DNA from 2 places in the Thermosyntropha tengcongensis genome. Region 1 is predicted to be linked to the other one. Evidence: a T-box and tRNA genes for the amino acid it is inferred to sense, from the RefSeq annotation. Region 1 holds a T-box; the other holds one or more tRNA genes.
What was found. A T-box is a leader RNA that pairs with one kind of tRNA and senses whether it is charged. The one in region 1 lies ahead of ileS (isoleucine--tRNA ligase), so its partner is inferred to be a tRNA-Ile.

Region 1 (4,427 bases):
AGTAGATAAAGGGCAGATGGAAGCAGCCAGATCTTTGGGAATGAATGAAAGACAGGCCATGACCTATGTAATACTTCCCCAGGCCTATAAAATTGTTATTCCGCCGCTCATAAACGAGTTTATAGCCCTGCTCAAGGATACCTCTCTGGTATCGACTATCGCAGTAGCCGAGCTTACTTACCGCGGAAACCTGGTTTATGCCAATACCTATCAGGCAGCCTGGGTTTGGGGAGCAGTAGCGGTAATCTACTTTATAATCACCAAGAGCCTTGGGCTTTTGGGTGATTATACCGAAAGGAGGCTTAAGACGGAGTGATAGATATAGTTGATGTATATAAGAGTTTCGGCAGGCTTGAGGTATTAAAGGGAATAAACCTGCATATTGACCAGCAGGAGGTAGTATGCGTAATTGGACCTTCCGGGTCGGGAAAAAGTACCCTGCTTAGATGTATAAATCAGCTGGAAAAGGTTAATAAAGGCCATATTTATGTAGATGGGGAAGAAGTGACTGACCCGAAAACCGATATAAATAAGGTGCGCCAGAAGATGGGCATGGTTTTCCAGCATTTTAACCTTTTTCCCCATAAAACTACCCTGGAAAATATAACTATGGCTCCGATCAAGATAAAAGGGGTGCCCAGGGAAGAGGCCAATAAACTGGCCATGGAGCTTTTGCGCAAAGTGGGGCTGGAAGACAAAGCCCATGTATATCCTGCCAATCTTTCCGGAGGCCAGAAGCAGAGGGTGGCTATTGCCAGGGCTTTGGCCATGCAGCCCAAGGTAATGCTTTTTGATGAACCTACTTCTGCCCTGGACCCTGAAATGGTGGGGGAAGTTTTGTCCGTTATGAAGGATTTGGCTCTGGAAGGCATGACTATGGTGGTAGTGACGCATGAAATGGGGTTTGCCAGGGAAGTTGGGGATCGGGTAATATTTATGGACGAAGGCCAGATAATTGAGGAGGGGACTCCGGAAGAGATTTTTAACAATCCCAAAAACCCTCGTACCCAGTCTTTTTTGAGCAAGGTTTTATAACGGGAGCCTTATTTGCAGCCTGGTTTTTAAGAAAAGGCCAGGCTTTTAATTCAGGAGGATTTGATGTAAAGTGGAAAACCGGGAAAGATGCCGTATTATGCTGGAAAAGCTAAGCCATGAATATCCTGATGCTGGTACCCTGCTTAAATACAGTTCGCTTTTTGAACTTTTGGCAGCTGTAATACTGTCAGCACAGAGCACGGATGAACAGGTTAATAAGGTAACGGAAAAGCTTTTTCTTAGGTATAATACCCCTCATGCGATGGCACAGGCGGAGATTGCGGAACTGGAGAAGCTGATAAGACAGGTAGGGCTTTATAAGAGCAAAGCAAGAAACCTCAAAAAGATGGCTGAGATGCTGGTAGAAGAGCATAATGGAGAAGTACCTGACAATATGGAAGACTTGCTAAAGCTTCCGGGAGTGGGAAGAAAGACAGCCAATGTGGTTCTGGCGGTAGGTTTTAATAAGCCGGGACTGGGGGTAGATACCCATGTCCACCGGGTTGCCAACCGTACAGGCCTGGTAAGGGCAAAAAATCCGGTCGCGACTGAGATACAGCTTAAGGAACTTATTCCTGTTTCCAGCTGGGGAAAAGCCCACCACCTTTTTATTTTCCACGGGCGCAGGGTTTGCAGGGCACGCAGGCCGGAATGTGAAAGCTGTATAATTGAGGATTTATGCCACAAAAATTTTTAGGATAAAATTCTCAATTGCCGTTTCCTTATAGTTGTTTTGTAAGATGGTATATGCTACAATAAAATACGATTTTCAGGTAATAAATGAATATTTATGGTGATGATCGGGAGAGTAGCCGGATAACGAGCTTTAAGCGAGCCTGGGAGGGTGAAAGCCAGGCAGCTTGTTGCCAGGTGAAGATCACCCGGGAGCTTTCAGGCCGAAAGCCTGCAGCAAGTAGGCTTGAACGGGTGCCTTACGTTATAGGGCTTAAAGTGGTGTTTTTTAAAAACACTATAAGGGTGGTACCGCGGAAGCAAACCTTTCGTCCCTAGGGATGAAAGGTTTTTTGTCAATATATACAAATAATCTGGTGAGGTGGTAAAAAAAGCATGGGCAAAGGGAAATATGACAGCACTTTAAATCTGCCGCAGACAGAATTTCCTATGAAGGCAAATCTGCCTACCCGCGAACCTGAATTTTTAAAATTCTGGGAAGAGAATGACATATATCACAAAGTACAGGAGAAAAATGCAGGCAAGCCCAAGTTTATACTGCATGATGGGCCTCCTTATGCCAATGGGAACATTCATCTGGGACATACCCTTAATAAAGTATTGAAGGATATTATTGTGAAATACCGCTCCATGAGCGGCTTTGATGCGCCTTATGTACCGGGATGGGATACCCACGGCCTTCCTATCGAACAGCAGGCTATCAAGAAGATGGGAATTGACCGGCATAAAACAGATGTCGTGGAATTCCGCCGTCAGTGCAAGGAATATGCCCTTAATTATGTAAATATCCAGCGCGAGCAGTTCAAAAGGCTGGGGGTAAGAGGGGACTGGGAAAGGCCTTATCTTACTTTAGAGCCTTATTTTGAAGCGGTACAGATAAAAGTCTTTGGCGAAATGGCCAAGAAAGGCTATATTTATAAAGGCTTAAAGCCGGTTTACTGGTGTGCCGACTGCGAAACAGCCCTGGCAGAGGCAGAAATTGAATACAGCAGCAAGGTTTCACCTTCTATATATGTTAAGTTCCCGGTGAAGGATGGACGCGGAGTTCTGCCGGAAGATGCCTATATAATCATCTGGACTACTACTCCCTGGACAATTCCGGCTAATACCGGCATTTCCCTGCATCCTGAATTTGATTATGCACTGGTTGAGGTAAATCGCGAAAAATACCTGATAGCCAAAGGACTTCTGGAAAAGGTAGCTTCTGAAATAAGCTTTAATGCTTATATCATTTTGAATGAATACAAAGGAAGGGAACTGGAAAGGGTTATATGCAGGCATCCCATGTTTGACCGCGATTCCATAGTAGTTTTGGGTACCCATGTAACTTTAGAGGCTGGTACCGGATGTGTCCATACTGCTCCCGGCCATGGGGAAGATGACTTCTATGTAGGCAAGGAATACGGCCTTGAAGTAATATCACCTGTTGACAACAGCGGGCGCTTCACGGAAGAGGCAGGCAAGTTCAAGGGTATGCTGGTGCATGATGCCAATAAGGATATTATTGCCGAGCTGGATAATCTGGGGATGCTGCTCAAGGCAGACAAGATAGAGCACCAGTATCCTTACTGCTGGAGATGCAAGCAGCCTATTATCTACAGGGCAACTGAACAGTGGTTTGCTTCTATCGAAAATTTCCGCAAAGAAGCTCTGGAAGCTATTGATGAAGTTACCTGGATTCCTGCCTGGGGGCGCGACCGTATTTACAACATGGTAAGGGACCGCGGCGACTGGTGCATATCCAGACAGCGCACCTGGGGGGTACCGATTCCCATATTCTACTGTAATGAATGTGGAGAAACGGTGATTAAAGATGAAGTTATAAACCATGTGAGCGAGCTTTTTGCCGAGCACGGTTCGGATATCTGGTTTGAAAAGGATGCGGAATATTTGCTGCCTTCCGGATATAAATGCGAGAAGTGCGGAGGAAGCAGTTTCAGAAAAGAAACTGATATTATGGATGTCTGGTTTGATTCCGGCTCCAGCCATATGGCAGTTCTGGAAACTTATCCGGAACTGGCATGGCCGGCTGACCTTTACCTGGAAGGAAGCGACCAGCATCGCGGATGGTTTAACTCCTCACTTTCCACCGCTGTAGCTGTAAGAGGAAAGGCACCTTATCGCAGTGTTTTAACCCATGGTTTTGTGGTAGATGAGCAGGGGCGCAAGATGTCCAAATCCCTGGGTAATGTAGTTGACCCGCTCAAGATGATTGAAGAAATGGGCGCGGATATATTGAGGCTCTGGGTAGCCTCGGCTGATTACCGTTCTGATGTGGCGGTTTCCGAAAATATAATCAGGCAGAGCGCGGAAGCTTACCGCAAGATAAGGAACACCTGCCGTTTTATCCTGGGCAATATCTATGATTATGATCCTTTGAAACATCAGGTAGCATACGAGAAACTGTCTGACCTTGACAAATGGGTCCTGATAAAGCTTGACAGGCTTACGGAAAGGGTTACCCGGGCTTACGAAAATTATGAGTTCCATATTGTATTCCATTCTATTCACAACTTCTGTACTGTCGATTTGAGCAATATCTATTTTGATATATGTAAAGATATACTGTACTGCTCACATCCTGATGACCAGGAAAGAAGAGCTGTGCAGACAGTCCTTTATGAGCTTATAAATACCCTGGTAGTTCTTTTAACTCCGATTCTGGCTTTTACTACCGAAGAGATTTGGAGCTATTTGAG
Region 2 (4,427 bases), 260 kb from region 1:
TTTTCCGCAATCGCATAATTTTTCCGATTTTTAAATATAATGGCGATATTGTGGCTTTTGGGGGAAGGGTTTTGGATGACAGCCTTCCCAAATACCTTAATTCCCCGGAGACTGAGCTTTTTTCCAAAAGAAGCAATCTCTATGGCCTTTTTCAGGCCAAAGAAGCGATTAGAGAGGCTAATGAGGCTATCCTGGTGGAAGGTTATATTGATTGTGTAAAGCTTTACCAGGCTGGTATAAAAAATGTGGTAGCTTCTCTGGGAACGGCTTTTGCACCGGAACAGGCGAGACTTCTGGCGCGTTATACGGAAAAGGTAATAATCCTGTATGATGGTGATGAAGCAGGACAAAAGTCAGCTTTGAGGGCAGGAGAGATTTTACATGAAGAAAAGCTGCAGACTTATGTGGCATTACTTCCCGGGGGACATGATCCGGATGAGTATATCGATTTAGTCGGAAAAGAGGATTTTTTGACATTTATACAGAATAATAAAATAAGCTATATAGAATTTAAAATCGACAGATATATAAAAAATCAGAAAACGATGCAGCTGGAGGATAAGATACGGGTAATAAATGCGATAAAATCCGATATATTGGATTTAGAAAGTGAAATAGCCAGGGACTATTATATAAAAGTGCTGGCAAAAAAATTACAGCTGGAAGAAAATCTTATATATCGCGAGATAAACCGTATAAACCCCAAAAAAACGGATAAAACTGGGAATAAAACTATAACAAAAAGGTATAATATAAAATACGGTAATTATACATGGGAAGATAGATTAATGGCGGCTATGCTTATGGACAGCGCAGTATTTAAATATGTAAAAGAAAAAGCAGGTTACGGGATATTTACTAATGAGGATTATCGCCAGATATGTATGGTATATGATGAGATAGGTGAAAAGGATAATATGGAAAAAGAAAGGCTTTTAGAAGCCAGGCTGCAGGAAAAAGGACTTATGTCCTGTTATGCTAAATTAACTTTTTTAATACAGGATGGTAATGTTTTAAGCAAGGCACAGATAGCCGATGTAGTTAAAAGATTTTTAGAAAGCAGGAGAGAAGCTATCTGGCAAAAATTTTTTGCCAGGATAAATATTTTGAAGGATAAAGGGGATTTTAAGGAAGTGTTGAAGTTTCTGGTTTATCTTGATTTATTTCTAAATAATGCCCAGGAAGGGGGGATAAGATGAAATTGGACAAGAAGCTGGATGGAATAGTAAAAATGCTGGAAACAAAAGCCAAGAAAAAAAAGTATATAACCTATAATGAGATTATCGATGAATTACAGGTTTTCAGTAACTTAGAACCTGAAGATATTGAAGAAATATTAGAACGCCTGCATTCATCGGGCATAAACGTAGTTGTTGGGGATTCTGATATTGATGCTGGCATTGATGATGCTGGTCTTGATATAGACCCGGAAGCTCTTGATTTAGAAGAGGTAATGATCCCAGAAGGGATTGAAATAGATGATCCTGTTCGCATGTATTTGAAGGAAATAGGAAGGGTGCCTCTTCTTACAGCTGATGAAGAAATAGAATTGGCCAAAAGGATTGAAAACGGGGATGAAGAAGCGAAAAGAATGCTGGTAGAAGCCAACCTGAGACTGGTAGTAAGTATTGCCAAACGTTATGTGGGAAGAGGGATGTTGTTTCTGGATCTCATTCAGGAAGGCAATCTGGGCCTTATGAAGGCGGTAGAAAAGTTTGATTATCGCAAAGGCTACAAATTCAGTACCTATGCTACCTGGTGGATAAGGCAGGCTATTACCAGAGCCATAGCAGACCAGGCCCGCACCATAAGGATTCCTGTGCATATGGTGGAAACTATAAATAAATTATCAAGGGTACAAAGGAGCCTTCTGCAAAGCCTGGGAAGAGAGCCTACCCCGGATGAAATTGCGGAAGAAATGGATATTCCTGTGGATAGGGTTATTGAAATAATGAAGGTAGCCCAGGAGCCTGTATCACTGGAGACTCCTATTGGAGAAGAAGATGACAGCCATCTGGGAGATTTTATAACTGATGAAGATGCAGAGTCTCCTGAAGAGTCAGCCTCTTTTGTACTGTTAAGGGAACACCTGGATGGGATCTTGAGTACCCTGACTGAGCGCGAAGAAAAAGTTTTGCGCCTGAGGTTTGGATTGGATGATGGCAGGCCGCGAACTTTAGAAGAAGTAGGGCAGGAGTTTGGGGTTACCAGAGAACGCATAAGGCAGATTGAGGCTAAAGCGTTGCGCAAGTTGAGGCATCCCTCCCGCAGTAAAAAACTTAAAGACTATATAGAATAAAAAATAAAAAATGTGTTGACAATTTAAAAGGTGGCGTATATAATAAATATCGTTGAGGCGATGATGATGTTCCTCGATAGCTCAACGGTAGAGCATCCGGCTGTTAACCGGAGGGTTGCAGGTTCGAATCCTGCTCGGGGAGCCATTTAGAAAACTTTAAAGCGGTAACCACGTTACCGCTTTTTACTTGAATAAATTGCAGCGAAATAAGTTTTAGTCTATTGACCTGAGGGAAAAAATTTAATATACTTATTTCGCGGGTTAAATTTCCCGGGCCTATAGCTCAGTTGGTAGAGCTACCGGCTCATAACCGGTTGGTCCCAGGTTCGAGTCCTGGTAGGCCCACCATGTTTGGCCCCTTGGTCAAGTGGTTAAGACACCGCCCTTTCACGGCGGTAACAGGGGTTCGAATCCCCTAGGGGTCACCAAATACGGGCGATTAGCTCAGCTGGGAGAGCACCTGCCTTACAAGCAGGGGGTCGTAGGTTCGAGCCCTGCATCGCCCACCATAGCGAAATTATAAGAGCTCAGTTTGAAAACTGAGCTCTTTCTTTTTGGGGATTATTTGGGATTTTCTTTTTTTGTCTCCCTTTCCTCAAGTTCGAGCTTGTATATTTCAAAACCATCACTGTTAAAGCGGGCATGGATTTTATAGCAGATAGTCTGCATGAAATCCGGGCAATCGATCTGGTAGGTGCGGATAAAGATAATTTCCTTTTCTTTTATTTCCCATCTGATAAATGGCAAATCTTCTTCGGTAATCATAGGCAGTCCTTCCCTGGGGATTATTACCTGCTTTTTGATTTCTGGCTGATAGGCGGTTGCATAATTGATAATTTGCCAGGCTAATTCCGCACAAAAACCTTGTTCAAGGTATTTTAGAATCTCGCTGTTGTTTTCTCCGTGATCAGATATGATAAAACCTTTTTCTATGTGTGTTTCTTTCAGGAAAAGGTTATAAAAACTGTAACGGTATATGAGTTCGGAAAGTAAAAGTTTTTTTATTTCTGCCCTGCTTAAAGCCTCTGGATTAAAGATGGGATTTTCCGCAGCATAAAGAGGAGCAGGAGCTAAATTAAAAAATACAATCAATATCAGGGTATAAGCTGCCAGTTTTTTCATACAATACTCCTTTTTTTAATTTATTATAATATTTTCCAGATAATGGAACGATAATTTTTGGTCGAAATAAAGCAGAACAAAATAAATAAAATTAAGACATTTTGTAATAAAAATATTACGAAATACTGTAATATCATATTGAATAGTGATAAAATAAAAATAACGGACAGGAAAAATTGATGGTGAGGGGGAAGGACTATGGAGATGCTTGAAAGGTTTGAAAAAGAAGTAAAAACCTTGCCGAGGATGTTCTACAATACGGTAGAGAATTTCCCTGAACGGCCAGCCATGAGGTTCAAGATGGAAGGGACTTATGTCACTCTGAGTTATAAGGGTTTTGCTGATATTGTCCAGGAAATAGCCAATGGGCTTTTAAGTTTAGGGGTGGCTAAAGGCACAGCTATTGGGCTTATGGCTCATACCTGCGAAAGATGGGGCTGGGTTGATTTTGCTATCCAGTGTGCAGGAGGAATTACAGTTACTATATATCCGACTTTATCAGCCGGGGAAGCATCTTTTATTTTAAAACACTCCGAGGCCAAACTCCTTTTTGTAGGCAACAGTGATATTGCAAGCCGTATAGAAACCGCCTTGCATAATCTTCCGGAGCTGGAATACATAATTGTAATGAATTCTACTTATCAGGGCAACCATCCCAAAATAATGAACTTAAGTGAACTGCGGGACAAAGGAAAGGCCTATGCCCTGCAGAACCCTATGGCGCTGCAAAACCGCTGGGAATCCTTAAAAGGCAGTGATCCTTCCAGCATAATATATACTTCAGGTACTACCGGGAATCTTAAAGGAAGCCTTTTAACACATGAGGACCTTATCGGGGCTCTGGCACGCAGCCTCAAACACATGGAAATAGGCGGCTATCCTGTAACTTATAATGATGTAGCTTTTTCCCTTTTACCCCTTGCCCATATATGGGAAAGAAATAATTCTTATCTGGCCATGATATCTGTAGGAGGCTGTATAGGATATGCTGAAAAGCCTACCACTC

Region 2: it encodes a tRNA-Ile, which carries the amino acid that the T-box ahead of ileS (isoleucine--tRNA ligase) is inferred to sense. The anticodon was not compared.

The regions. Positions count from the first base shown of each region.
Region 1 covers NZ_AP042437.1:1,285,504-1,289,930, reverse strand. Annotated here, with positions in the region: gene ACZ42E_RS06115 (amino acid ABC transporter permease) at 1-316, shown strand, start outside; gene ACZ42E_RS06110 (amino acid ABC transporter ATP-binding protein) at 313-1,035, shown strand; gene nth (endonuclease III) at 1,106-1,732, shown strand; T-box leader at 1,823-2,047, shown strand; gene ileS (isoleucine--tRNA ligase) at 2,104-4,427, shown strand, end outside.
Region 2 covers NZ_AP042437.1:1,547,825-1,552,251, reverse strand. Annotated here, with positions in the region: gene dnaG (DNA primase) at 1-1,199, shown strand, start outside; gene rpoD (RNA polymerase sigma factor RpoD) at 1,196-2,299, shown strand; tRNA gene ACZ42E_RS07455 (tRNA-Asn) at 2,370-2,444, shown strand; tRNA gene ACZ42E_RS07450 (tRNA-Ile) at 2,572-2,647, shown strand; tRNA gene ACZ42E_RS07445 (tRNA-Glu) at 2,653-2,727, shown strand; tRNA gene ACZ42E_RS07440 (tRNA-Val) at 2,733-2,808, shown strand; gene ACZ42E_RS07435 (hypothetical protein) at 2,861-3,421, opposite strand; gene ACZ42E_RS07430 (AMP-dependent synthetase/ligase) at 3,620-4,427, shown strand, end outside.